2 linked regions of the Thermosphaera aggregans genome follow. The protein of the gene in region 1 interacts with the protein of each later gene in a pairwise test. Links are inferred from orthologs where the notes say so. Each region holds a gene or a part of one and is shown on either strand. Other genes may lie near its edges. The genes, in order: IMZ38_RS00080 and IMZ38_RS02130.

What was found.
Region 2: the proteins of IMZ38_RS00080 (region 1) and IMZ38_RS02130 interact in binary tests that used the Methanocaldococcus jannaschii proteins (3 or more experiments, as listed by UniProt). The link is inferred for Thermosphaera aggregans from one-to-one orthologs.

The regions. Positions count from the first base shown.
Region 1 is NZ_CP063144.1:9,163-23,600, reverse strand. The notes cover bases 6,321-9,270. They hold IMZ38_RS00080 (RNA-protein complex protein Nop10), read left to right. Parts: upstream 6,321-7,668; coding sequence 7,669-7,872; downstream 7,873-9,270. Other genes in these bases: IMZ38_RS00070 (hypothetical protein), read right to left, coding at 9,165-9,270; IMZ38_RS00075 (DMT family transporter), read left to right, coding at 8,324-9,175; IMZ38_RS00085 (translation initiation factor IF-2 subunit alpha), read left to right, coding at 6,875-7,672; IMZ38_RS00090 (hypothetical protein), read left to right, coding at 6,321-6,873. Outside these bases: IMZ38_RS00135 (exosome complex RNA-binding protein Csl4), read left to right, coding at 1-287; IMZ38_RS00130 (DUF2067 family protein), read left to right, coding at 292-918; IMZ38_RS00125 (DNA-directed RNA polymerase subunit L), read left to right, coding at 935-1,213; IMZ38_RS00120 (hypothetical protein), read left to right, coding at 1,344-1,562; IMZ38_RS00115 (transcription factor S), read left to right, coding at 1,593-1,937; pcn (proliferating cell nuclear antigen (pcna)), read left to right, coding at 1,998-2,744; IMZ38_RS00105 (DNA primase small subunit domain-containing protein), read left to right, coding at 2,722-3,864; IMZ38_RS00100 (hypothetical protein), read left to right, coding at 3,873-4,361; IMZ38_RS00095 (hypothetical protein), read right to left, coding at 4,364-4,762; more of IMZ38_RS00090, read left to right, coding at 4,861-6,320; more of IMZ38_RS00070, read right to left, coding at 9,271-9,434; IMZ38_RS00065 (NADH-quinone oxidoreductase subunit B family protein), read right to left, coding at 9,424-9,894; IMZ38_RS00060 (4Fe-4S binding protein), read right to left, coding at 9,887-10,408; IMZ38_RS00055 (hydrogenase large subunit), read right to left, coding at 10,405-12,042; IMZ38_RS00050 (NADH-quinone oxidoreductase subunit H), read right to left, coding at 12,035-12,919; IMZ38_RS00045 (hypothetical protein), read right to left, coding at 12,929-13,210; IMZ38_RS00040 (proton-conducting transporter transmembrane domain-containing protein), read right to left, coding at 13,207-14,438. UniProt on the Methanocaldococcus jannaschii protein: Involved in ribosome biogenesis; more specifically in 18S rRNA pseudouridylation and in cleavage of pre-rRNA.
Region 2 is NZ_CP063144.1:362,108-376,582, forward strand. What follows is about bases 432-3,418. They hold IMZ38_RS02130 (RNA-guided pseudouridylation complex pseudouridine synthase subunit Cbf5), read left to right. Parts: upstream 432-1,533; coding sequence 1,534-2,304; downstream 2,305-3,418. Other genes in these bases: cmk ((d)CMP kinase), read left to right, coding at 432-883; IMZ38_RS02125 (50S ribosomal protein L14e), read left to right, coding at 915-1,205; IMZ38_RS07300 (tRNA pseudouridine synthase A), read left to right, coding at 1,247-1,537; IMZ38_RS02135 (class I SAM-dependent methyltransferase), read left to right, coding at 2,308-2,886; IMZ38_RS02145 (glycoside hydrolase family 13 protein), read left to right, coding at 3,148-3,418. In the rest of the region: IMZ38_RS02115 (50S ribosomal protein L34e), read left to right, coding at 21-293; more of cmk, read left to right, coding at 341-431; more of IMZ38_RS02145, read left to right, coding at 3,419-5,226; IMZ38_RS02150 (right-handed parallel beta-helix repeat-containing protein), read right to left, coding at 5,333-6,964; IMZ38_RS02155 (hypothetical protein), read left to right, coding at 7,080-7,706; IMZ38_RS02160 (NifB/NifX family molybdenum-iron cluster-binding protein), read right to left, coding at 7,731-8,141; IMZ38_RS02165 (DUF5320 domain-containing protein), read right to left, coding at 8,138-8,398; IMZ38_RS02170 (DUF134 domain-containing protein), read right to left, coding at 8,481-8,822; IMZ38_RS02175 (hypothetical protein), read left to right, coding at 9,026-9,586; IMZ38_RS02180 (winged helix-turn-helix domain-containing protein), read left to right, coding at 9,723-10,325; IMZ38_RS02185 (hypothetical protein), read left to right, coding at 10,419-10,973; IMZ38_RS02190 (hypothetical protein), read left to right, coding at 11,046-11,741; IMZ38_RS02195 (signal peptidase I), read left to right, coding at 11,909-12,952; IMZ38_RS02200 (hypothetical protein), read left to right, coding at 12,949-13,995; rbcL (type III ribulose-bisphosphate carboxylase), read right to left, coding at 14,000-14,475. UniProt on the Methanocaldococcus jannaschii protein: Could be responsible for synthesis of pseudouridine from uracil-55 in the psi GC loop of transfer RNAs.

The sequences.
Region 1 (14,438 bases):
CCCCAGTAGACTTCTCAGGCATACTCCACGTGACGCAGGTTTCAAGCGAGTACGTGAAGACAATGTGGGATGTTCTAAGACCTGGCGATATAGTGAGGGCTAGAGTGATAAACAGCACGATCCCCTACCAGGTTTCAATCAAGGATCCCGGGCTAGGGGTTATAGCAGCTAAGTGTAGCGTGTGCGGGGAGGTTCTATACAAGGCAGGGGACAAGCTCCAGTGCACTTCCTGCGGAAGCGTGGAGACCAGGAGGATAGGGGTTGGATACTTGTATGTTTTAAGGTGATTACTTGCCACTGGTTAAGCGAAGATTCTACGTCAACTGCAGTCACGACGAGTGCGTTGAAATCATACAGAGAGTTTCGGAGAAGCTTCCCTCGATCGATACTGTTGAGTACGAGGTTAGGGAGGATGGAATGCTAATAGAAATGTACGGGTACTCAACCGATATCAAGAAGGCTTGGGCGGTGATTAAGGAGTATTTTAAGCGCTCGGGAAGGCCGGGCGGGAAGGGGTTGGTTAAGTATTCCTTGAAATCCCTGGCTAGGCAAACGGGTAAGACGTTTCCGCCCATGGTCCTGGTTAAGCTGCTGGGTCTCAAAGGCTTTAAAGCAAGCTACTCCTCCATGGATGAAGCCATATATACTGACGCGGGCTTGGATGTGCTCATGGATTTGATTAATCGAATAGATGCTGCTGTCGCCCTGGTCAGGGATAGGGTTAAGGGGACGGCTGGGAAGTATTATTTGACAACGCTGATAGTTGCGACAGGTCTGGGTCTTGAAGACATTGTAAGCGAGTCACTGAGGCTTGGACACTTAACGATTAACGAGATGAACGGTCTTTTATCACTGGCTGTTGAATGGGATAAAGGGGTCGATGAATTTATTAAGAAATATCGAGTATCCTCTTCTTAACGGATGAGGTGGTTTCGTGGAGATCGAGGTTTTAGCGAAAACTTCTAATCATCTCGCGATCAAGATTAAAGGCGAGGATCACACGCTCGGCAACCTGTTGATGAAGGAGGCGTTGAGGCATCCTAAAGTAGCTTACGCATCCTACCGTGTCCCGCATCCTTTAAGGGAGGAGATAGAGTTCGTGATAACTGTTCAAGAAGGCGCGGATGTCGGGGAAGTATTGAGGGAGATAGTGGATAAGATAAAGAGTGAGCTGAGCGATTTCAAAAATGCGGTGGAGGCTTCGATAAGGTGAGCGTTAAGAAGGAGTCCAGGGTTCTCACCATAGGAGAGTCTGATAAAACATTTGTCCTGGCAACTTACAGGGGAAATTTTTAGAAGAACTCACCGTAATCCCTCGGTCACTCGTTTTAAACCCCAGAGACTTGTTAACATATCTAAAAACTAGGGAGGAGCTGTCATTCATTGTTAACTGCACCGGGGATAAATACGCTTACGGCTTCCTAGGATTAAGGGTTTTCGAGGGCGGGGAGGCGTTGTTGAAGCAGTGGGAGAAGTGCTCGCTAGTGCTGAAGTTAATAAAGTGTTTGAACAATATTTACCTACCTAGCCTTCAAAGCGAGGACACTATAAAAGTGTGTTGAAACCATAGTTAAAACAACATGGTGGTTTGAATGGTTAGGTTTTGCCCCAAGTGCGGAGGGTTAATGAAACCGGTGAAGTCGTCGAAAACCACGGAGCTGGTTTGTGTTAAGTGTGGTTACAGGATGAAAGCTGGTGAAAGAGAGCTCGAGAAGTATAAGGTTTCATCGAAGATCGAGCACTCTACGAGAGAGAAGACAATAGTTGTCGGCGATGTTGACACTTCTAAACTGCCTGTTACGAAAGAGGCTACGTGTCCTAAATGCGGCAACCATGAGGCATACTACTGGATGATTCAGACAAGGGCTGCTGACGAGCCGCCGACAAGGTTTTACAAATGCGTTAAATGCGGTCACACTTGGCGGGAGTACGAGTAGTTCCAGCCGTGTTTTTATTTAACACTTCACATATCTAAAGAGTATATATGGGGGAGGATTTTGAGGCTTGAATTCCGCGACGCCAGGGTATGGAGGTATTCAATGATCTCTATAGCCAAGATAATTGACGAGGCTGCTTTTCAAATAGATGATTCAGGATTGAGGCTTAGAGCTCTGGATCCATCTAGCATCGTCCTCGTTGAATTCGTCTACCCTAGGGAAGCATTTACTGTTTACGATGTTAAGAGTAAGGATTACTTCGGCGTTGGAATGGAGGATTTCACAAAAATCCTTAAAAGAGCTGGTAAAGGTGACGAGCTAATCCTTGAGAAGACCCCGGACGGCAGGCTCTCCATAGTTTTCAGAGGCAGGGGTTTTAGAAGGTTCATGATTCCAAACCTAGATATCCCCGCCCAGGATATTCCTGAGCTATCACTGAACTTGCCCGTGAAGGCCAAGATGCTTCCCAAGATTCTCAAAGACGTTGTAAAAGAAATGGAGCCTATTAGCGATACAATCGTTTTTGAAGCAGTTCCTGAGGAGGAGAAGATCATTGTTAAAGCATCCGGCGATATTGCCGAGGCAGAGGTGGAGCTTTCAGTTGCGAGCGGCGCCCTTCTAGAGTTCGAGGCAGCTTCACACTCTACCTCCAGCTTCACAGTAGACTACCTGGTCAACATAACGGCTGCCGCCCAGGTTTCAGAGTATGTTTACATAGAGCTTGGCAATGATGCACCTATCAAACTCGAGTACGGCTTACCTCAAGAGGGCAAGCTGACATTCTATGTCGCTCCGAGATCAGAGTAGTATTGTTTTAAGGAACATTATAAGGAGCTACTACAAGAAGCGTCCATTACAACCTCCTCCCGAGATTCATAAGAGGGAAATAGCTCTTGAAAGCCTTGAGGATGGGGCTTACCTGAGACATCTTTCTTTCGCCTACATGGACAGGTTGTACGAGTATATTTTGAGTAAGAAGACCCCTCTCCACCTCTACTACTCCTCCGCACTTTACGAGAACCCTTCAGCACAGCCCATGGAGGCTAAGGGGTGGCTGGGCTCGGAGCTGATATTCGATATCGACGCTGACAAGTACCAGGGTTGCGGCGAATCATACTACGTCTGCATCAAGGATAACCAGGTTTACGATGTTAAGCCTGACTCGTGCAAGAGCGGCGGCAAGCCTTTGGAAATCCCCCTGTTATCATGGGATTGCGTTAGGAGGGCTCTTGAAGAAGCTGTCAAGCTCAAGGACATATTAACGAGCGACCTGGGCTTTAAGGATGTGAAAATCTTCTTCTCCGGTAACAGAGGCTTCCACGTTAGAGTATCCGATGAGTCAGTGCTTACTTTAAACAGCGAAGAGAGAAGGCTGATTGCTGACTATGTTTCATGTGAAAACCTTGACCAAGAAAGGGTTTTCCCCACCTACCGGTTTAAGAGGGAGGAAAGAGTCGTATTCTCCAACGTGGAGTATGGGTTGAGGAGAAGGGTGAAGCTTGAGGCTGAGAAAGCCGGTATCCTACGGAAGGATAGGTTGAGGAATGAGGAAGTATTCACTATAAGCGTGGACGAGCTCTCAATCATGTTGCAAAGCGTTTGCGTGTCGATAGATAAGGTTGTAACCATGGACTTGTCAAGGCTTTCCAGGTTCGTTGGGAGCTTGAACTGTAAATCAGGGTTGAAGATTGTTGAAGTAAGCGATGTCTCTAAGTTCATGGATTTCACGTACAAGGACCTCTCCCCGTTCAAGGGGAAAATCTCGGTAACCCCGCTGGTTGATTTTCCAGGCTTACCAATATATGGAAACAGGATTGATCTTCGCAAAGGGGTTAAAATGGAACTGGATGCAGAGGACGCGTTGTATGTGGTTTTAAAGGGCTTGGCGCATTTATATAATATAAAATCCTTGGAGGTTAAGGCTTGAGTAGCCCGTTGATACGTTTAATCAGAGATGAAATGTTTTCCAGGAACATTCAAGTAATACCTTCTAGCAGGATTGGAGAAGTCAGGGGGTTGGTTGAGAAGGCGTTTCTAGGGTTAGACGTGGGTGATGCCAGGTCTAGGGTCATTGTTAGAGACATGGTTGCAAACTTGGAGCAGGACGCTGAAATGTTGTCGAGGACGAGGGTTGTTAAAACAGTATTGGGAGGTGAGGAATTGCCAGAATCCTTCGATAGAGAAGTGCTGGAGCTTGCTAAGAGACTGGTTAAGGCTGAGCAGGCTATACTGTCCGCGAAAAACATTGTGCTCGGCAACAAGTACTTGGTTTTATTCACAAGCGACTGCAGGCTTGACGACAGTGTTTTCCGTAAAGGCGACATAGCCCTGCTTACCCAGGCTCAGTTGGTTAAGGGGGTTCTTCAAGACTGCTTAGTAACGTTGAAACACCCTATCGTAGAGTATTCAGATAACGTTGGTTAGTTTTAAACAACTTGCGCGTAGAAGCTGTAAGCTATGAAGAAGGTTATAGCCAGAGTGATTGACAGTATTATGAGCATGGATGTTTGAAGCAGGACCCGGATTCTCTCATCTTTCATCTCCTTGAAAACCCTTGGCCTCACATAGGTTGAGAAGTGTGGCAGTATGAAGCCGATTGCTGCGGAGAACAGGATTAGTGATGAGTACAGTATTGAAATCGCTATTAGCTGTGTGGCACTGTTCGGGTTGAAGTACTGGAGGTTCATGATGTTGTAGACCCAGTTCCCTAGCACAGCAACGGTGGATACTCCTGCGAGTATGAGGGAGTATTTTCTCGCCTTATCTAGTACGACATCGTATTCGACGAGATGCGAGTACAGCTCTTTTCTAAAGCGATCCTTCATCAACATCTCCACGGTTCCAAGTATCTCCTGCTTTGAATAAAAATCTTTATTACTTGACAGACCTGTGAATAAAGTAAGCAGTTAGAAATGGTGGTTGAATGAACGCTAGGTTTGTCGCAGGCATTGCTTTGCTAATAGTCTCTGCAACACTGTATGTTTACCTTGCATTCATGTTTAACCCTGCTTACCAGAACATTCCAGACGATGCTGCAGCCTGGATAGTGTCTTACGCTAAGACCTCGGGTAGTCTCGAAGATTATTGCGGGGCATTCCACAATGCCTGCGCATGGGTGTTGAAAACAGTGTACTACGCTGTCAACGCCTTAAGGATTCAGCCCATGGAACTAGCATTGATAGGCGGGATGTCCCTCCTCCTATCAGCATTCCTTCTTTATTTCCTGGTTTTCAAGGATGCTTTCATCGCGGGGTTTTCAACACTGCTCCTCTCCACGTCCCCGGTTTTCATATACTGGTTTAAGCCCAGCAACTACGGGTTCCCAGCCTGGGTGTTCACAGGATTGCTGGCTGTAGCGCTTACAGCCCTATACTTGTCCACGAGGAGGAAGATAATTCTTATCGCCGTGACCGCCGTCTACGGGCTTGCGCTAACGCTCTACCCTGGCTCATGGGCGTTGTCAGTGGTTACTGGCGTTGCATTTCTATTAGCGCTTCTTTATGAGAAGGAGCCTTCACTCTGCATTCATGGTTTAACAGCCTGGTTAGCAGCCTATGCTATCCCAGTACTCTTCCTTGGGACAAGCTACTTGGCAAGCATATGTATGCTGGGGATTATCTGGCTTGGAGCCCCCATTATACTTGCAGGATTATCCTATAAGAGCTTTGAGAAAGCAAGCGTTAAATTCTTCGCGGCATTGTTCCTCGCGATCTTTTCAACCCTTCTATCAATATATTTGTTGAAAACAGGGTTGTTAACGGGTTACGCGGAAATATTCTCTCGGAGATTTAACCCTGTCATAGACTACGGGATCCTCGGTATTTTCAGCTTGATGGGGTTGATAGTGTTTTCCAGAAGCGAGATCCTAGCAGGGAGAGGGTTTGACAGGACGGTTTTCCCTGTAGGATTCCTCCTCGGCCTTGTCCTCCCTTACGTGGATCCCACATCTGCGCTTCTATCCCTAGTATTCCTGGCACCGTTAGTAGGGATCACGCTTGCTTCACTGTTTACTTCATCAATGATCGTTGAGAATTTCAGGAGGAGAATACTGTTTGCAGCGCTTTCAATAATGATTCTGGCTGGCGGCGTAGCAGCAAACGCTGTCTACTCAGCATCAGTAATGGCGGCTAAGCCAAGCATCTACTTAGCAGACATGGACCTCTACCTGGGCGTTGGAGAGAAGCTTTTAAACGAGAGCGCATGGGCTTCAGCGCTGGAGGCGTTGAAAACAAACTTGTCAAGCACAAGCGGCGGCGTCCTCGTAGTCTCCTACTGGGATTACTCATGGTGGGTGCTCGGATATGTTGGCGGTGAAGGTGGCGTTAAGGTTTTGTCAACCCCGTTGAGCGATGTAAGCTACAAGAGGCTTACGTCATGGGTATTGTTGAGCGATGAGTTAACGGCTGTGAAAATATTGAAGAATATTTCTGAAACAACCGGGGTTTCAACAATCTACCTGGTTGTTTCAACAGCTTTCAGCATAGGCCTCACAGGCGGTAAATCCAATAACGCGTATCTTGGAGCAGTAATTCCAGGAGTTTCCTCCCTGTATGGGGTACAGCTACCTTACTATGCCGCGGCAGGGGATTTGTACAGGCTTCCAGTATACTCGTCACTGATGAACAAGTCGTACTTGGAGTTCATTAATACTGGTGTTGGCAGGACTGTTTACGAGGTTCCACTAGCCTGGAACACTAAAGGCGGTGAAACACTGCTTGCCGCAGTAATCGTTGACGGCTTGTCCAAGGCAGGTTTCAACGTCTACAACGTCCTGTATAGTCAGAGCAAGCTTTCAAGCACGTTAAAGTATTTTGAACTAGTCAACGTCTCCGCTAAACCAGTCTACTCGGTAACAGTATCATACTATTCATATGAGGTTAATTATGCTGTTTTAATATACAGATTAAACGTTAGTGGTTTAAGCGGGGTGTTTTGAAATGCCGATAGCTAGGCAGGAGTTGCCGAACGTGGGTGATTACGTTATAGGCACAGTGGTAGAGGTTTTTGACTACGGTGCCTACGTAACACTGGACGAGTATAATGGGCTGAAAGCATTCCTCCCGTGGAGCGAGGTTGCTTCGAAATGGGTTAGAGATATCAGGGAGGTTGTGAGGGAGGGGCAGAAGATTGTTGTGAAAGTGATCAGGGTTGATAGGAGGAAGAAGGAGGTAGATGTCTCGCTTAAGAAGGTAGCGGATAATGAGAGGAAGAGGAAGCTTCTATGGTGGAAAAGATATGTGAAGGCTTGCAAGATAACGGAGATTGTCGCCCAGCAGGTTGGAAAGAAGATTGAAGACGCGTACAGGGAGGTTATCTGGCGGCTAGAGGATGCCTACGGGGACCCGATGTACGCTATCGAGGAGGCTGTTTCCACAGGGCCTCAGGTACTGTTGAAAGCGGGGGTTCCGCAGGAATGGGTTGACGCTCTTATAAAGGAGGCAGGGAAGCATGTAAAGGTTAAGGAGGTCAGGGTTAGGAGAATACTGGTCATGCGCTCCATAACTCCTGACGGTGTTGAAAGGATAAGAAAGTGTCTCGGAGAGGTCTCTGAGGTTTTAAACGGGAAAAACGTGAAGCACGAGATATACGTGACCGGCTCCCCAAGATATGTTATAGACCTGTACTCGCAGGATTATAAATCCGCTGAAACCCTCATGGCGGAGGTTGTTGAAACGCTGGAGAAGTGTTGCAGAAGCAATCACATAGAGTTAAGTATTGAGGAGGAGAAGGCTTGAACTGGTTGATGAGAAAGTGCCCGCGATGCGGTAGATATACTTTATCAGCTTCTAAGTGCCCGGTGTGCGGGTCAGAACTAGTGGTCCCTCACCCGCCGAGGTTCAGCCCGGAGGACAAGTACGTGGAGTACAGGGTTAAGATGAAGAAGCTTAGCGGTGTACTTAAACTAGATGAGAAACCCTACTATGTCCCAGTATAGCTTCCAGGATTCCTGCTTCCAGTTTAATGGTTAAAATTTAAAAGCTCCTACTGAAGATATATCAAACTGTGTATGCCGCCGTAGTATAGCCCGGCCTAGTATGCGGGCCTGTCGCACGCCCTTCTCCCCTTTTCAATGTTTCAAAGAAATCCTCGTGCTTTACACCTGTTTTTCAAAGTGTAAGAATTGAGAGAGCGCCGCCGCCGGGATTTGAACCCGGGTCACGGGCTCTCTGCACGCCCTTCTCCAATCTAGAATACCATTACTTACTGTGCTTATAAAGTTTTCAGAGATCCAGCCTTAAGCACTCCAGGAGGCTCCCGCCCCTGGTTGATAACGGGTTAAAGGCTTCGATGTGTTTTAACGCCCTCAAGGCGGTTCTCCACCGGCGCTTCTGAAACTGGTAATTTATTTTAACGCATCCCTGTTTTGATGAATAAAGGGGTACTCAATGCTGCCGATGATTTACGGACTGATCGCCGGGGTGCTCTGGGGGTTTAACCCTGTGGTGATTAAAAAGTATGGGGAAGGCTTAGACACGGTCACTGTTAACGGTGTGAGAGCTTTCTACGCGTTTCTCCTCACGTTGATCATCACTTTCACGATTTCTCCAACGTATCAAGCGGATTTCACAGGGTTGCTGATAATATTTCTAAGCGCCTTATCCGGCCCCTTTCTCGGGGATATTTTCTACGTTAAAGCTATCAGGGGCATAGGCGGCGGGAACGCTATAACCATAGGCTACATGTATGTTTTCGTAGCAGAATTCATCTCCATCTTAATTCTAGGCGAAACCCCTGACTACCACATCCTGATAGGGACCCTGCTAGCGGTTTTCGGCGTGAGCTTGATATACAGGGGTTATGGGAGTGTTTCAAGTAGAAGAGAGTACTTATCGGCTTTTCTCACAGCCGTTTTCTGGGGTTTCAGCACTATTTTCTCAAGGCTTGCCACCCTGCACGGGGATCCCTTCTTCCTAACCGTGGTGAGAAACCTGTATGTTTTCACTCTTGCATCAAGTATTAAGGGGTCGCGGGTTGTTAAGGAATCGTTTTCTCGAAAAGGATTCATCCTTGGCTTTTTAGCTGGAGGTTTAAGCTTTGGACTAGGGATGGCTTTGTTCATTAAAGCTTTAAGCATAGGAGGTGTTCAGGTTTCAGCCCTCCCTACACTCATAGCCCCTGTTGTTGGGAGGGTTTTCTCAATAATAGTTAACGAGGAGAAGCCTGATTCCAGCGGTATAATTGGAACTTTTGTAACTGTTCTTGGATTAAGCATTGGTTTCTTGAAAACTACTTTTTAATCAACTTGAGCACTATGTATTCTCTTCCACTATACTCCTGTCCTGTTAAAGCCCCGTAATATCTCGGCTCGGTCAGGATTACCTGCCCCTCTCTCATCAAAACCTCGTAGTGTTCTACCGCGAGGATTTTCCTGAGTTCGTCTAGACCAATACTGCCCCATTCAATACAGTTCGCTACACCACTAATGAAGTGTCTTGAAAACGGTGTCTCATAGTACGTGTACTTGCACAGGTATACCTGGGCTTTCTCACTCTGCATGCTTGATCTCGCTCTTAACCTTCTTCGATACAAGGCCCTTGAACATTGCAACAGCGTACAGTATGGCTTCAGGCCTTATAGGGCATCCTGGAACATAGTAGAAAGCGTCAACCTTAACACCCTTCTCCTCGAGGATTTTCTGAAGCCCTTTAATCCCTCCTATCGTTGAATAAGTATCATGCCAGATACCTCCCCCTACTCCGCAAGAGCCGAGCGCTATTACAACCCTGGGTCTTGGAGCAGCCTCTATCGCGTTGACTACTTTCGGGAGAGCTTCAAGCGTTATCGGACCTGTTAGAAGTATGACGTCAGCATGCCTGGGTGAGGTTACAAGCTTCACCCCGAATCTCTCAGCATCGTGAAAGGGTGTTAGAACGTCGAGTATTTCAATATCACAAGCGTTGCAGCTTCCTGTGTTGAGGTGGAAAACCCAGAGGCTTTTCTTTAAAAACTTACTCACTAACACCACCTGTTCTTCTCTTGGCTACCGACTCTACGAAGGATTTCTTCCTGCAGTCAGGGCAGTCGTTAAGGTATTCCTCAGTGACCGGCGACTTCTCCACCACGTAGTACAGCATTTTCTGAGTCCCTCCTTCTCTATCACATGTTTCACACTTAGCTCTCTTGTGAACCACGTGCACGTAGAGGTCTGAAGCATCATCTGTGGCTAGCTCGAACTTCCTTGTCCCTTTAATAGCGCCTACGGGGCAGACGTCGATACATCTCCAGCAGAAGATACACCTCCCTATGAAGTAGCGGATTACAGTGGTTTCCTTATCACTAATCAACTGGAGAGCGTTAGGCGGGCACGCGTTAACGCAGGCTCCACATCCAATGCACTTGCTCTCATCTATCTCTATTAACCCTCTGAAATCAGGGGATACGAGAGGCTCCTCGTAAGGATACTTCTTGGTTACTCTTCCCGATTTAGTAGCTATTACTATGAGCTTAGCCGGCTTGAGCTTTTCACTCATAGTTTAACACCCTGTGTCAGGTTGAGCTTGAGCACGGATCCATCCTCCTTTACCACTACAACCCTGTCTGTGCAGGAGAAGCATGGGTCAATACTTGCTATTGTCAACGGGGCATCAGCCAAGGGCTGATCCCTCAGCATCACTTTTAAAGCAGGGATGTTGTTGTATGTTGGAGCTCTAACCCTCCACCTGTATGGCTTGCCCTCGCCGGTTATCACGAAGTGGATATCGCCTCCTCTCGGGGCTTCAACGACTTGGACTCCTATTCTACCTGGGGGAATGTCGAATTCCTCGAGACGTATCGGGCCCTTCGGTATCTGGTCGAGGAGTTGCTTTATCATCGAGATAGACTCTAAAGTTTCGTCAACCCTTACCAGGGCTCTCGCCATGTTGTCTCCCTCAGTGTAGACTGGTACTTTGAAAGATACATGCTTGTAAGCAGCATAGGGCAGGTCTCTTCTAGCGTCTCTATCTATGCCTGAAGCTCTTGCAACAGGGCCTTCAACCCCCAGCTTGACAGCATCCTCTTTCGGTAGGATACCGGTCCCGGTCAGCCTCCGCTTAACCTGGGGCACGGAGACCGCTACCTCTACTAGCTCCTTGAACTCTTTCTCAAGAGTCTCCAGGGTCTCCAGGATCTTTGACTTCTTCTCCTCGTTAATATCCTTCCTCACTCCCCCGACAAGGTTTATCCCGTAGGTTTTCCTGCTCCCTGTGAGGTATTCTGAAAGATACATTACTTTCTCGCGAATCCTCCACATGTGCATGAAGCCTGCGTCGTAACCCACTAGGTGGAAGGCCACGCCGAGCCAGAGGAGGTGGCTGTGAAGCCTTTCAACCTCTAGGATTATGCTCCTGATGAACTGGGCTCTCTCGGGGACGTCGAGCTTAGCAGCCTTCTCAACCGCGAGAGCGTAGCAAGTGCTGTGTTCAAACCCGCATATCCCGCATATTCTCTCAGCTAGGAAGTTTACCTGCTGGTAAGTCATCCTCGACTCTCCAAGCTTCTCAATACCTCTGTGAACGTGGAAACCTCTGTACTTGACGTCGACCACTCTCTCTCCTTCAACATACAGCTCGAAGTACTCGGGCTCGTGGAGCGCGGGATGGTACGGCCCCACTGGCACAGTCGAGGATTCCTCGGTAACCGACACCTTCTCGCTCACGGGAATCATGTTTGGGCGTTTATCGTACTGGAAATCCTTCCTCAACGGGTAGACCTCTGAGGGCCAGCCGGGCGGTAGGACAAGCCTGTAGGCGCTCCTGCCCTCGAACTCTATTCCAACCAGGTCCCGCGCCTCCATTTCACACCAGTCTGCAGCAGGGACCTGGTCAACAATGCTCGGCGCCCTGGGCTTGTCTCCCTCCAGATAGGTTTTCAAAGTAATGTACAAGCCGTTGGCGTCGTCTGTGAAAAGATGGGTGAGTGAGAAGAAGCCGTTTAAGGGTCGTTCATCGGTTGCAACACAGGTTCTGTGAACGCATTTAAACTCGTTGAAGAGCTTTCCAGCTAACCCGGGGAGGTGCTCCGGCTTGGATACTATGTGGACTGTGTCACCGTCCACGGTTATCGATGCGCCGGCGGATTCCGCTAGTTTTACGTATTTATCTATTGTAGAAGGATCTTTAAGCATAATAAACACCTATCAATAACCCTGTTATAGACAATGCCATTAAAGGTATATAAAGCTTGAGAAGGCTTGCAGGAGCAAGATCTATCCTAGTCCTCCCAACCACCGTGGCGGCAACACCGTAGATAACCCACATTACAATTATTAGCGGTAGTAGGATGAGGGGTGTCAGGAGCCCTGGGCTGGTTAAGGCTTGCAGAATGATCGCGAGGGGAACCATTTTCGCAAGGAGCCTCCTACTCAACAAGGCGTAAACATAGGCTGCGAGCAAGGGTCCGCTGAACTCTACGAAAACCCCTGATGCAAGCTCAACCTCTGCTTCAGCAATGTCGAAGGGCGGGCGCCCGGTGCTCACGTAGCTCGTTACAAACAATGTTATCATGGCGGATAAAAGCCCTATGTAAGTATATGGGTAGGCGGCTCCCCCTCCCAGTATGAAGGAGATAACCCCAACAGAAATTATCATTGTAAACTCGTTCACAAGGGAGACAACAACTTCTCTATAACCTCCTATCTGTGAAAACGGGTTTGGAACGAGGAGGGGTGTCATAGTGCTTGATGCTTGAGCAACCAGGAATAAAGCTAGCCCTGTGAACAGGATTTGAAAACTCCTCTCCACGATGATGAAGTAGTTTAGAGCAATCAGTGATGAGAGCTGTAGAATTATGGTTAGCAACACCATGTAGGTGGCTAAGGCGGAGCCCGTGAAGGGTTTAACCTCCTTGCCCATGAGTTTGAGGAAGTCGTATAGTGTTTGAGTTACGGGAGGTCCTATTCGTGTTTGAATAGTTGCTTTAACCTTCCTCTCCAACCCGTCGAGCAGTAAGGGTAGTATAAGCATCACGGCCGACACGATCCCTACCAGTATTATCTCGAACACATGCTCACCTCAAGCCATGTATGTTACAAGCCAGATTATCAAGATCGCGATCAGCCCGAACCAGAGGGATGCCATTATCATGGACTCTATCATTGTTATTTGAATCTTGTTGAGAATGATGGACAGCTTGTTTACCACGTATCCTAGTTTAATGAAGAACGCGTCACCCATGTTTATAGAGTACTGTAGTATTCCTCTAAGCAGGTCTGCCCGCGAGCCCTTACCTCTGTGAAGGGTTTTCTCCAGCAGCTTCTCAAACCACCGCATCGCGCTTCCTTTAGCCGAGCTCATGCTTCAACACCCGATAACCACTGCTGCTTCTCCTCTCTAATCTCTCTCAGGTTTCGCACACATATTAATATGGTTAACGGGGTTGTTAAAGCGATGATTATTAGGAGTGTGTAAATCCAGAAGTCAGCTGGGAAAACGGAGAGCAGGAGGTAGGAGAGTACTATTGTGAAGAAGGATAGGAAGTAGTCTCCAACCAGCTCGGGGTTGTTGAGGTTTTCAGGCGGGATTTTCAGCGGTGGCTTAATGGATGAAGTGTAGGCTGCTATGAACTTGCTCATGTATATCACGGTTATCACGGTTGAGAAGCTGATTATAGCGAGCACTGGGAGGGCTAGCAAACTCCCTGTTAGAACAAGGGAGAGCGTGGTGAGTATCAGGAGGAATTTCACAATGAAGCCGGGGGTTGGCGGGAAGCCAGCTAGGTTGAGGAATGTTAGGAAGGCTATGTTGAGCGCGTTCGGCGAGACAAGGCCTAGGAAGCCTAGCTTGTAGAGCTCGTGAGTGTTCGCGAGCTGCTCCATTATTGAAATGTTTACGAAGCCCAAGGCCTTGGCTATGCCGTGATACACGACGTATACGACTATCAATGTCTGTATGATGGGCTCTCTGACCAAGCCGTAGAGTGCGAACAGCATTGTAACAACGCCCATGTGCCCTAGTGAGCTGTACACTATCACTCTTTTAACGTCTGTTTGAACAGTGGTCATTAAGTAGCCGTACACGGATGTTATAATGCCCTGCGCCATCATGATGTAGAATACTGCAGGGTTGAGGCTGAACATTGAAATTACTATGAAGAGTGAGAAAGCACCCATTTTCAATAGCAACCCGCTTATCACGGATGAGCCTGGGGAGGGCGCGTGGTAGTGTGCTGTTGGGAGCCATGAGTGCAGGGGGAATTGGCCGAGCTTGGTGAGGAATCCTATGACTAGGATTAGTGATTCGAGAATTCCAACGCTCATGCTGGTAGCGGAGAGCTCGGTGAACGGGGTTAGCAGGGACTCTATGAAGCCGTATTTCTGGGAGGCAAGCACCCATATAGATAGTATTGAGATATCGCCCGGGGTGGCGCAGAAGACAAGGTATTTTATCGCCACAGGGTAGTTCTCATAGCCTTTCTCCATCAGTATTAGGAGGACTGAGACCAGTTCTAGAACTATCCAGAGAGTTATTGCTTCGATAAGGGTTTCAGAGGAGAACAACAGTATGATCAGGGAGAGCATGGTGT
Region 2 (14,475 bases), 350 kb from region 1 along the record:
CCTGCTTACGGTGATCACTCATGCCGCGCCCAATGCTCAGGACAAGGAGCTGGAGAAGGGTAAGCGTTAGAACACCGTCCGGCAGGGTAGTGGTTCACTACGAGAAGAGGAGGCCAGGCGTTGCCAAGTGCTCGGTTTGCGGGAAACCCTTGAACGGTGTCCCCTCGCTCAGGCCCTCCAAGATGTCCAAGCTTGCTAAAACCGAGAAGAGACCTGAGAGAATGTACGGCGGCGTTGTCTGCCCCGACTGCCTTGCAAGAGGGCTGAGGGAAGCGGTTAGAGCGCAGCTGTAGCGGCTCAGCCAGCCTTGTCCCAACTCTAAAGGAGAGTGCCACGGGTCTTGGTTAGAATAGCGGTCAGCGGCCCCCCGGGTAGCGGGAAGACTACTCAGGCTAAGAAGATTGCGGAGCACTACGGGTTGAAATACTTCTCCGCGGGCGAGATATTCAGGGAGTACGCGAGATCCAGGGGGCTATCCCTTGAGGAGCTCAGCCTGCTGGCCGTGAAGGATCCAAGGATAGACTTGGAAATAGATAGGAGGACCATGGAGGTTGCCAGGGAGGACAACATCGTACTGGACGGGCATCTCTCAGCATGGATTGTCTCGGACATGATGGATGTTAAAATACTTGTTACCGCGCCAGTATCTCTCAGGATCCTCAGGATTGCAGGCAGGGATAACATACCCTTGGAGAAGGCTTACAGGGAGACAATTATCAGGGAGAACGCACAGAGGAAAAGGTTCATGGAGTTTTACGGCATAGACCTCGACGACCTATCCATCTTCGACGTCGTAATCAATACAAAGATAATAGGGGTTGACGAGGCCTTTCAGATCATTAGGACTGTTATAGATAAGGTTTTAAAGGGAGATCGTGGTTAAACGATTAGGAGATATATAGAGGTGTTTACCCATGCCGGCTATTGAAATAGGCAGGATATGTGTTAAGGTTGCTGGTAGGGAGGCTGGACGTAAATGCGTGGTTGTCGACATTGTTGATGAAAACTTCGTAATCGTGACAGGCCCCAAGTCCTTAACCGGGGTTAGGAGGAGGAAGACCAATATAAAGCATATTGAGCCAACCGACAAGATCGTGAACATCCCGAAAGGCGCTAGCGACGAGGATGTTTTAAAAGCCATCGGCACCTCAGGCTTAACAGACTTTATGACACAGGTTGTTAAGCCAAAGCTCTCTCCTATTTAAGCTGTTAACAAAATATTTTGTTTACAAGGTGTTCATGTTTTATGAGCTTAGCCGCTAAAGGCGTGGAGTTTATAGACTACATAACCAGGAAAGCCGGCTACGAGAATAAGTGGATAATCCTCAGAGATGTTGAAACAGACCCTTCACACGGGAAGCTCCCGTACGAGAGAAGCATTGAAGAACACATATCGTACGGCGTGATAAACCTGGATAAGCCTCCGGGCCCAACCAGCCACGAGGTTGTAGCATGGGTTAAGAAGCTGTTCAACATTGACAAAGCCGGTCACGGGGGTACCCTAGAGCCCGCGCGGGGCGGGGAAACCCCAAGGTGACCGGTGTCTTACCGGTAGGGCTGGACAATAGCACAAAGGTTATTGGCAACGTCGTCCACTCGGTTAAGGAGTACGTGATGGTGATACAGTTCCACGGGGACGTGGAGATCGGGAAGCTTACTGAAGCATTGAAATACTTCACCGGCGAAATATATCAGAGACCGCCCCTCAGGTCAAGCGTGAAAAGAGTTTTGAGAACCAGGAGGATTCACGAGATAGAGCTCATCGACTTCAAGGACAGGTTCGCTCTCGTCAAGGCTTCATGCGATCCTGGAACATACATGAGAAAGCTCGCGCACGATATTGGGTTATACACCGGGGTAGGGGCTCACATGAGGGAGTTGAGGAGGACGAGGACAGGCCCCTACAGGGAGGATGAAACACTTGTAAAACTCCAGGATGTCAGCGAGGCACTGTACCTCTGGAGGTTTGAAAAAGATGAGAGGATGCTTAGAAGAATAATCCTGCCAGTTGAGACAGCGGTGACACACCTTCCTAAGATAGTGATCAATGACTTAGCTGTTGACGCGATCGCTCACGGAGCAAGCCTAGCAGCCCCCGGCGTGGTAAGGCTTACCGAGAACGTTTCAGCAGGGGCTACCGTGGCTGTTTTCACGCTTAAGGGAGAACTGGTCGCCCTGGCCAAGGCGTTGAAGAATGCTCGCGAAATAGCTTCGATGGAGAAAGGCATAGTTGCAAAGACGAAGAGGGTTTTAATGCCTACTGGCGTGTACCCCAGGTTCTGGAAGACCGGTGGAAAGGGCTAGCTAATGCATTATTTCAAGCCCGGTAAACCCGGAGAGAAGGTTTTAATCCCCTTCACAATACACGGGCACACTTTCGAGTTCGTCTCATACACGAGCCTTTTCTCGGGCAAGCAGGTGGACGAGGGGACGAGGCTCCTGCTTGAAAACATCAAAACCCCTGCTGAGGGAGAGGTTTTAGATGTCGGATGCGGGTACGGCGTGATAGGTATTGTGCTAGCTAAGCTCAACCCGAGGCTCAGGGTTTACATGACAGATGTGAACCCGCTTGCCGTTAAAACAGCCGAGCACAACGCGGTGTTAAACAGGGTTAGGGACAGGGTTTTAATCCTGCAGGGAGACAGGTATGAGCCTGTAAAGGATAAGGTTTTCAACGCGATATACTCCAACCCTCCCTTGTCAGCAGGCATGAGGATTGTTGAGGAAATAGTGCTGGGAGCGGCTAACCATTTAGCGCCGGGAGGGTTCGCACAGTTTGTTCTAGCCAGAGGAGGTGACTACCTGAGGAGAAAGGCGGCGGAGACCTACAGGGTTGTTGAAGCCCGTAGTAAAAAAGGTTATATTCTCCTATACCTAGAACCATAATAGGAGCCGGGGTGCCCGAGCGGTCTAAGGGGCTGGCCTTGAGAGCCAGTGGGCGCACGCCCGCGCGGGTTCAAATCCCGCCCCCGGCGCTGCCTTACTCCCAGATAATGACGGGCCTCCCTGGTTTCCAGAGGTCATTGTTAAACATTATTGAAGCGTTGACATATTGTTAGAGGGTATACTGGTTTATAGTTAAACGTTTAATTACCGTTGATGAATATGAATTACTTTGACAGCTTAAAATTGCCAGGAGTGATGGGATTGTTCAGGCTCCTAGGGCGGAGGATGATAAGTAGTGGGCGTGCCAGAGGGTTCCTAGTAGAGTTTTCCCGTGAATGGCCCGAGAACGCTAGGAGAATATACCTGGTAGGTAATTTCACAAGCTGGTTCCCAGGCTTCAAAAGGCTTGCCAAGAAAGGGGGCAGGGGTTTCACTGTTCTTGAGCTGTTTCCAGGAGTATATGGCTACGGGTTCGTCGTGGACAACGATTTCACCAACATCCTAGACCCTGAAAACCCGGATACAATCCTCCTTCCAAACGTTATGACGCTGGAGGAGAACGCTTTCAAAGGGAGTAGGCTGGAGTTGAAGCCGCCCGTGGATCCGAGGGATTACGTGGTTCACGATGAGAATGATGAAGTATTCCTGCACAGGCATCTCGACCACTATGTTTTCAGGCTTAGAACCGGTGTTAAGGTTTTGAAATCCATACTGGTCGTCAATAATGAAGAATACGATGCGTCGGTGGTTTATGAGACAGGGTTTGAGAAGGTTTTCGAACACAACGTCCCTGTGGAGAAGCCTGGGAAAGCCATCACATACTATTTCAGGCTCGAGGCCCCTGGGGAGGAGTTCTCGTATGGTTTTAACGGGGTAGGGGAGAGGGTGCAGCCTATTCAGGTTTACACAGGCGATATTAAAGGCTTCGACAAGCCAGCGTGGTACATGGGCGCAGTGTACTACCACATCTTCGTCGACAGCTTCTACAACGCCGACCGGTCAAACGATCCCCCTGTAAAAGTGCCTGACACCGCTCCTAGGAGCCACGGGTATTTAGGCGGGGATTTGAAAGGTGTTACGGAGAAGCTCGACCACGTTGTCAGCCTCGGAGCCGAGGCTATTTATCTAACCCCAATATTTCCAGCCGGTAGCTACCACAGGTATGATGTTAAAGACTACCTTGGCGTTGACCCCTACCTCGGCTCAATTGAGGATTTCGAAGAGCTTGTCAGGAAAGCCGAGGAGAAGGGCATAAAAATAGTTCTTGACATCACACTCCACCATATGGGGGTTTGCCACCAGTTTTTCCGGGACGCTCTCACCAGGCGTGAGAAATCCGACTACTGGGACTGGTTCATCTTTCTTGAAAAACCCAGCCAGGACTTCTTAAGCCAGGCTGTCAAGTTGATTGAGGAATGCAATTATCAAGGGTTAAGGAACCTAATTTTTAGAGCAGGGTATAGGAGGCCTTTCTACGAGGCCTTCTACACTGTCTGGGCAATGCCCAGGATTAACCATGAAAACCCTGAGACCCTAAAGTATTTCATCCACGTAGCCGAATCATGGATTGGGAGAGGCGTCAGAGGCTTTAGAATAGATGTTGCGCACGGTGTAATGGATACTTGGATGCAAGCCTTCTACAGGGCTGTTAAGAAGAATTCAAAGGATGTCGTCATCATCGGCGAGGTATGCGACCACCCGTTCCTTTACAGGGATTACATGGACTCCTACATGAACTACTGGCTCAGATACATCCTCCTGGGAACGCTTGTTAAGGGCGATCTCAGCCCTCGGGAAATGGTTGCGAAAATCGGGGAGATCCTAGCCTCCCACCCCGTCTACCAAGCCACCATGCTCTACAACCTCCTAGGCTCACACGACACTCCGAGAATCATTGAACTAGTGAAAAAAGATAAGACGTTGCTGAAGCTGTTGATAAACCTGTTGAACATTCTCCCGGGTTCCCTGGCAATATACTACGGGGATGAGGTAGGGCTTGAAGGGGGGAACGACCCGGACAACAGGAGGCTCATGAAGTGGGATCGTAGAGAATGGGATGAGGAGGTTCTCACCACCTATCTTGAAGCTGTTGAAACACGCAGGAAACACACAGCAGTGAGGTATGGCTTCACACGGACATGGCTCTGCAACGATAAAGTACTGGTTGTGGAGAGATGGTTGCAAGGGGATAAAGTTACCGGGTTGTTCAACCTTACAGGGGAGGAGGCAGATGTTTCAGACTGTGTAGGAAAATTGTTCAGGGAAGCTTCCAGCAATAACCATGTCGAGATGAAATCGTTAAGGGGCCACGACTTTGTCATTATCGCTCATAATAGGTAAACGTATTCACCCCGAGGGAAGTTAATTGCCGTTAACCTATGCTGGTTTAACGCTTAAGCATTCAAGAAAGGCCCTAGACGTGAAAACGTGTCTAGGGCTATTTAAACTATCTTCTCACTTTTTTAAACAAGAGGATCAGGGCTAGCATTAGCAGAATTATAGCGGATATTGCAACATATGTTATTGTTTCACCACCTGGGGCCTCCTGTTCCGTCATACTTGTCTGAGAGGTTTCCGTGCTAGTGGTCGTCGGCGAATAAGTTGTTAGGGTGGTGGTGCTCGACGTGGTAGCAGTTAGCGATGCGTATGGTGGGATGATGGGGTTCGCCAATGGATACTTGTCGACTGATTGCTTACCTGTTGAAGAGGGAATGATGTAAGGTTGGTCAACTATTCCATCGGAGTCGGCATCCGGACCCGTGTGATCATACCAGTAGTTCCCTACTCTATGTGTCTCATTCTCCAGGTACCACTGGTTGAACCCGCTGTCATCCGCGGCGTTATAGTTGTAGCAGTACCAAAACGTGTTGCCGAATATGAGGTTTTCCGAAGTATACTCTGACATGTAAATGCCAACCCAGCCTGTCATGTTTACTAGGTTGAAGGATATGGTGTTTCCATGCCCGTTAGCCGCGTGAACACCTCTACCGCCTGATAAGTAGTTGTATGATATTTGATTATAGTCACCGTGTAGCTGGATCGCGTGGTTTCCGCTGATGGTGTTGTGGTGGATGATATTATATCTTCCAACCAATCTAACTCCTATGTCACTCCCTGTTATCTTATTTCCTCTAATCTCGTTGCTGCTTAAAGATGTTTGAGGTATATCAATCCCTATCTTCCCCGTTATCTCGTTCTCCTCTACAAACGCGTTTGATCCCGTGAGCGTTACTGCGTTCTCGTTTGTGGAAGATATTACGGATGATTTAACCGTTCCGGCTCCAATCTTCAAGGCCGTCTTTCCTGCAGAGATACTGCTTGAAAATATATCGGTGTTGCCGCAACCTGACACGCCTATGCCGTTTGACACCTGTATTGTTGAGTAGGTTATTGTTAAACTATTGCACACCCCCCACACGCCTGAGGGAGTACCGTATGTCTCAGCCCCGCCGGCGCTTATTTGAACAGATTCCAGGGAGACTACCCCCTCCGTGCGGCTTGCATCACCCACTTGAACACCGCTAGCACCGCTCTCTACGATGATGTTGGCTAGAACTATCCCCCTGCCAAACAACTTTACCGCTGAGTCGAGGCCTGAAGTAGGGTTTTCCAGTAAAACCTTTAGAGAAGAGATGTGAACGTCATCTGCTTCAACAACTATTCTACCATTTACAACTACCTCGGCAGGGCTTGTGCCAATTATCGTTAAGCTCTTCGATACTGTGAAACCCATGTACACCCCTCTTGAGACTATTATGATGTCTCCTCTCTCAGCGTTGTCAACGGCTGCTTGAATCTCGGGATAGTCGCCTGGTACATTAATGGTTCTACCGTGGGTTATTCTTGCGCATCCGAGAGCCGTGAGACCTATTAGTAGGAGGAGTAGTAGGAGTAGCCTAGTCTTCACTAAATAGTACATTGATAAGGCCTCCTTTAATGGTTGATACTTGTTTTGTTTTACTAATAAACTTTTCCCACAAACATGCCACAACCAATTATCGAATATCATGTTATGGTTTAAAACCAGGTTAACACAGGGCTTGTTTGAGATTAAGAGATAGACAACTTCCCTATCCATGCAGAGTGGGGGAACAACGCAGATCAGTGATGGTTTGATAAAAAGATACGATAGTGTTCAGTTCTGGAAACACTTTTTATGTACGTTGCCTGTTAATAATGCTGGGTGTCTACCAGTGAGGCATGCATGGTTTAAGCTTACAATTACCCTGTTCGCAATATTGCTCACAGTTTCTGCAACGGTCTCAGTGAACGCTGAGAACGTTGTATACCACCAGGGAGACTGGGCCTCCTACAGGGCGTCCCTGAATATTGGAGGAACCGAGTGCGTGTACAGGATCAGGCTCACAGTTAAGGATGTTAACGGCACTATTGTCAAGTATTCTCTAGCGCTTGAAAATCTTGAGAAAGGCGATGAGCAGAAATGCCAATTAATCTCAGCACTCCTGCTTCTCGGGTTTACGTTTTCAACAAATATTGAAAGAGATGTTTCAGCCCTCACCCCTGAGTCTAAGGAGGTGTTGATAAATCCTTCGTACACGGGCAAGTACACGACAAGCGATGGTGCAAGAGTCTCTTACACCAGGGGTGTTTTAACAGTGCTTGAGCAGGAGTCCAGCGATGTTATTGTAAGCCGTGTTAAGATAGAGCTCGTGGATACCAGCATATTCCTGATCAAGATGTACAGCTGGATACCCTACATAGTGATCGCAGGTCTCGCCTTAATACTGGCTGCGGCAGTAGCATTTTTAATCAAGCGTTTAAGGAGGAAGGTTGAAAATGCTGAGCCAGTTCGAGTTTAGGTGATCGATTCGAGCAGAATTTTATTAATCAAGCTCCCTGGGCTCTAATGCTTCCTCCAACTGTTTGTTCACGAACATTTCAACAGCTTTGCCAAGCGGCACCAAGCTTCCCGTAGCACCCTCCACCGGCACATAGTATATTTTAACACCGCTCTCCCTTAGCAAGCGGAATGCTCCATAACCTATTCCGAGCACTATTACGGAGTCTACGCCCCGTGAAGTCAGCATCTCTATCACCCTGCTCCCCCTGCCATGCTCATGCCTTACATGGGGGTTCTCAATAATCTCTAGAATCCTGTAATCATTCCCTGCTACCTGAACTATGGCGAAGAAGGGCGCCCGCCCAAAGTGAGGGGTTAAATAGTACTCGCTCCCAACCTTTACCACTGGCGCGGCTACCATGAATGGTTGAATGCTAGAGGACTCACTGCTCATTTCAACCCTGCCTCCCTATTCCTGAGCTCTTCAAGCCTCTTATCTATTTCCTTCAAGACGACTTCGGTTAGGTATTTCCTCAGCTCCTCCAGATACTTTGCCTCATCCTCGTTGCTTACCGGTGGAAGCGGAGTAGTGGTCCACAGCCTGCACCATCCTCTTCCGAAATACCAGCCTGGTCTCTCCCAGGGTGGTAGATTGCTCCACGGCCCTTTTCCAGGATGTGGTTTCCAAGACCTTATCCAACGCCAATCCATTTTTACACCGTATTAGAAATATGTTTCAAATACCTTTATATATTTAAGGATTTTTCCGCTGAAATAAGAAACATATTTCAATCTACGGACTCGACCCTCCCGACTCCTGTTTCGACGAAACAACCCTAATAGGCTTATGCTCGATGAGCGCTTTAGCCAGCTTAAACCTTGCCTGCTCTAGTATTCGCCAAAAAGTTGTTTTAGACAGCTTCAACCTCTCCGAGGCCTCGTCCGTGGTTAAACCCTGGTAGTGAACCAGTGAGAAAGCCTCGATCTCGAAATCATAGATCTCAACGCACTCACCCGGGTTGAAGCCGGCAACGGGCTTCACAGGCAGGTAGAAAATATCCGTGACGCCCAGGCTACTCTCGACCTGCGCCCTAACCCTATACCGTCCCCAGCGATGACAGCACCGTCTAGGCATGGTTAAACCCTAATTTAAACTTGAAACATATTCCAATAAATATCTTTGCCCCAGCTACTAGGAAATGAGTAATTACTGCTAACAGTCGCGTGCTTTCTGTCCTGGAACATGTTTCAACCAGGATGAGTACTATCCATATGTATGAAAGATACGCTTGCTTTATTAATAGTTGAAGCGTGATCTTAAACCAAGGTGTTTGTATTTTGACAAACGTTTTCATAGTCATGATGTTCCTGCTTTCAATCCTACTAATAGGCGTCGGGTATGGCTTATGGAGCGATACTTTGAAAGCCAACGTCTACATCCACATGTTCCCCGGGTATTTGGAGATAGGGTCCTGGAAGGTTTTCGCACGCTACAGATGTGATGGATGCCTAGGCTATGATTTAACATTCTTGTCGCCAAGCAACGACACCTTACACATACTTATTGGAAGCAGGGTTGTTGAATACTTGTGGATAGGGCTGGTAATAGAGAATAATAAGGAAGCCAGCCTCTACTTGGAGAACATAGAGGTCAAGATCAACGATACTTCAGGAGAATACGAGTTAACCCCAATATCATACCTATATGAGCCTGTTAAAACAGGCATAGGCTACATGCCCTACTGGGGAGGGGTTAGGTGCTCTGACCTACCCGTGAACGGTTACCTAGCAGGGTATCCTGTGCTGGTTAAGCCAGGTTATAAAATGGTTGCATGGCTCTATGTAGAGCTCGGGCTGAGCAATGCTGAGATCACTGTGGAGATAGTTTCAGGTTATTAAAATACACTGTGATGGTTGATTAAACAATTTCTCATAAAAAATAACTAACTTCTTTTTTAAAATGTATTAGATATACGGAAGCTTTATAGGTAGATAAATGCATTTATTATTTAAATGATTAACGAAGGTTTAATGCTTGAGTAATAGAACGCGAATCGACATAGTTGAAAAAATCCTAGACTATATAGCAAGAGAGGAGAAAGCTCTTAAAACCCATATCCTCTATGCCTCAAACCTGAACAGTAGCAATCTTAACAAGTACCTGGAGTGGATGGTAAAGCTCGGTCTTGTAGAAAGGTTTGAAGATAACAGGAACATAGCGTACGCGATCACCCCTAAAGGGATAGAACTTCTTGAAAAGTTGAAAAACATCAACGATGTATTGAACAGTAAGAGGGATTTGCTGAGCGACGAGCTCGTCTTCTACAGGGATGTTTTCAAGAAGACCATGGGCTCGCAGGAGTTCACGGTTTCCTACAGGTCGGTGATAGGTAAAACCGGGTTAACATACATCCACCTCACAGTGGGATACGGGGGTGTTGAACACCTTCTAGTATCTTTAAACGAGGCAGTTGTCTCCCAGTATTTAATTCGAAATCTCGCGTACTCACTGCTTGTCTCAGACGACACGGGCATGCCCTTATTGATTGTTTTGAGAAACAAGAGAATACAAGATGTAGTTGAAAGGCTAGCCTCATCCAATTCTCCGGAGAGAAGGGTTAGGATAATAGTGGTTTAATATGTATAGTTAATACATATGGTTAATACATAATACTTCTGCACTAGTGTTTTAAAAGCTGCTTACAATAACCCAAACCGAAAGGTGTAATGTATGAAATCTATATCAACTATAATGGGCTTAACCTTCATAGGGTTAATGCTCCTAGCTCTAGGAGTGGCAACAGCTATGTGGATGGAGACATTGTGGATAAACACTTATATCGAGACTGGCGAGGTAAGAGTTGCCTGGACCGAGTGGACGTGTTCGGACCAGGGCCCAGACCCCCAGGCTGGCGAACCCTTCCATAACGAGGAAGGTAAGAATGTAGCGCAGTGCATTGTAACGCCGGAGATCTACGATGACGAGCAAAACGTTATCAAGGTTAACATCACACTGGTCAACGCATACCCCGGTTATGCACCGTTCATAACACTATACGCTGGTAATATTGGAACGATACCTGTTAAACTATTGAACTATACTAATCTACAGTACGATGAGGAACCATTGACGGTTTACCTAGACATTCCAGAGGACACTCAGATACATCCAGGCGAATCCCTGCCTATAGGGATACACATAATTGTGAACCAGGAAGCCGAAGAGCTAACAACATACTCGTTCGAACTGGAATTCACGTTCGCACAGTGGAACGAGGTTCCATAGTTTTTCAGAGAGAAATGCTTGCTCATAGCAAGCATTAAACCATAGCGTAACAACGTAATAAGGTGTATTCAAATGAATAAAAGCATAATGTATATGTTAAGCATAGCGCTCGTAGGGGTGTCAGTCCTCGTAGGACTAGCCATGTGGACTGACAGCTTGAAAGCAAACAGCTACGTGTCAACAGGAGAGCTTGATTGGGAGATCGTGCCTGGTCCAACTATCTGGCTGGACGCATGCGGTCTTCCGCCGGGCTATGGAATGTTCAAAGGGAACGACTGGAACGCAAGCCTTCTCCCAATGCCAGGCGCCATCCAGCTCGACAAGGACGTGGGGTGCACTAGCGTCACCCTAATAGATTCTGACGGCGATGGAGACTATGACACAATGAATGTTACCCTAGTGAACGTTTACCCATGGTACTATACTCACATAGCTTTCAAAGTACACAATGATGGGACAATACCTTTGAAAATATGGAGAGTTGTCTTCGACGGACACGAATACTATGAGATAAACGAGGGTGAGCTGCAGCAAGGCGTTGAAGTTGACTTGGACGGTGATGGAAACCCCGACATACTAGTATGGTGGGGAGACAACTTCGGGAAGCAACTACATCCTTGTCAGTCAGCAGACATAAGCTTCGATTTGACAATACTGCAGACAGCTCCACAGGGAGCTTCGCTCTCATTCACAATATACTTTGACGCGATAGCTTGGAACGAGTATTATACTCCGTCCACAGTTACCCCAATCCAAGGGCCAGAGTAGCCCCTGCGAGGCGCGTGTAAATGAGCAGATCTTTTTTTATCGAAAACATCCAATTCATATATTTCTCCCTAGTCTTTTCAGCCCTAATTATTCTGTTCACGGGCAAAATGCTTTACAGTAACGCATACTACTTAATTCCTTCAGTGATTTTTCTTATAGGTTTTAGCGTGAACTATTCCTACCTGAAAGGGTTGAGCGAGGACTTGTCGCATTCTTTCAACGCTCTATCCTTGATTATATACCTGGCATCTTTCCTAGTAGCAGGCTTGATATGGGGGTTTGGATTAAACACTTTACTTTTAACGCCTCTCACGCTCGCCTTGAGGACTATGCTGGTTTTAACAGCTGTGTTTTTCACGGAGTCTTCCAGAATCCTCCTCACGGTGAAAACCCGTTTACACTCCCACTCTGTTTTTGCCACAGCTGTTTCAGCACTCCCCTTAGCAGTCATATACGCGTATGTTTTCGAGGGCGTGCCCTCCGGTTTAAACTGGGTTATAAAATACCTTGCCTTTGCATCATACAGCACGGTTTTATCGATCATAGCGTGGAGGTACGGGTTTAAAACCTCGTTATTGAACGCATTAACCTATGCTAGTCTCTTCTACCTATCCCCTGTCATACCTGCCTCTACATCTCTTCTTACAAGTGTTCTCACATTAACATTGCAGACTATTCTGCTCTCAGGATCCCTGTACGCCCTGGCTAAGCCTGCCCCGGTCCCTGCAGGATATCGTGCTCGAAAACCTTCTTCAAAAATCTTCTCAATCATGCTTATCGCGCTATCGATTTTACTACTCGGCTCCTTCCTCCTCGGGGTGAGACTGCTAGCAGTGGGCAGTGGCAGCATGACTCCCTCAATCAATATTGGAGATGTTGTTGTAGCAATACCGGTTTCACCCGGCGAGCTGAAAACAGGGGATGTCATTGTTTTCACCGGGGACTCAAGCCTTATTGTTCACCGGATCGTTGAGCCATCAGGCAACAACTGCTTCGTAACAAGGGGGGATGCTAATGAAAGCCCCGATCCTTTGTGGGCTTGCAGCGGTAGCATTGTTGGAAAAGTTATAGCCGTGATCCCGCTGGTAGGGTTGCCGACAGTTATTCTATTGGGTTTTCTACGCAGCTTCTCATCACTAGTATCCCTGATGCTTGCTTTATTATCCCTTGTTTACGTTTACCATGTTGTGAAAGGAGTTGTATTGTTTTGAGCAAAATCCTATCTAGAAACCGCTTATTCTCAGGGAAGGTTGTTAAAAGCCTCCTCTTACTTCTCACAGTTGTGTCTATCCTGGTCTTTGCTACCAGTGCTTTCTACCTCGCCGAGAGCTATAGGCTTCAGCCCTACATTACCTACAAGAACTCGTACAAGACAGCGGATATCAATTCCCAACCCTACTACAGCGTTCTCGTCAAGCCCTCGCTAATATATGATTACGCGACTGTGGTGACCTATTCAACAGTCTACCTTTCCCTGGCGGAGAAAGTTGATTATGTCTTCAACTTATCCTGGGCAGTGTACAATAACACAGCGAAAGGCCCGGTTTCAAGCATTACGTACAGTGTTGAACCTGCCCTCTTAATAACTACTTCAACGTGGAGTAAAAGCTTCGCAATAACCCCCGAGATCCTTGAGACGGGCGAGGGGGTTGTGGTTAAAGGCTCCTTCAACATCAGCGAGCTGGAAGGCTTAGTGGACGCTATAGACAAGGAGGTTCGGGTAAGCTCGTGGAGGTTTGACGCAAACACTACTTTGAGCCTCAGGATTCATGCCGCATACTCTACAGGGGTTAACGCTTCCTACGAGTTGAAACCTTTTATAGCGCTAAGCATCAACAAGATATACAATCTCCTGGAAATATCTACAGGCGGTTTGACCTCATCCTACGGTGAAGAAGTTAAGAAAACCATTGAAAACACGATGACCCTCCCATTAGGATTTAGCGTTAGAGTATCCACTGTTAGAAGCGTGGCAACCATTTCAACACTAACCACCGGCTTGCTGGCAGCGGTAATGGGTTACACCTCCCTCAGGTCTTACGGGGTGTTCAAAACACAGGGAGGGAAGAAGTTTAAGAGAAGGATTGTGAAAGCACGTGTAGACGAGTACCGGTTTAAAACAGTCATCGTGGAGAGTGCAGAGGATTTTGACGCGCTGGCTAGGAGGGTTGACGCGCCAGTCATATATTCCGAACAGGATAGGAAATACTACTTGGTAATAGGAGATATTGCATACGTTTACCAGGAGAGTTAAAAAACTATATTGGTTTAACAAACCCCCATTTCTCCAGGGCCCGGGCAAGCTCCCTGTGTGATTCAGCGTATTCGTCGAGAGGTATCCCTTTCACAACGGCTTCGAGCGCTTGTCTAACAGCCATTGCGCCGGCCCTAGGTCCATCAGGGTGTCCAACCACCCCGCCCCCCACCTGGAGCACTATGTTAGTCCCCAACGCCTCGATCACGGGAGGCAGGTTCCCTGGGTGTAACCCGCCTGAGGAGACAGGCATTGCCGGCTTGATATGGTGCATGTCCTGGGGGAGGTGGAACCGGTCCTCCGGATCCGGCGTGAACCTCTCCTCTCTTAATATTCTCGCACACCTTACAACGTCGAGTTTTCCGCCCTCAAGCTTCCCAGCGCCCGCTGTTCCAACGTGGAGCTGGTCAACCCCGATAACCCTGTAAAGCTTTGCCAGCACGAACATGGATATTCCATGGGACGGGTTTCTCGTGAAGG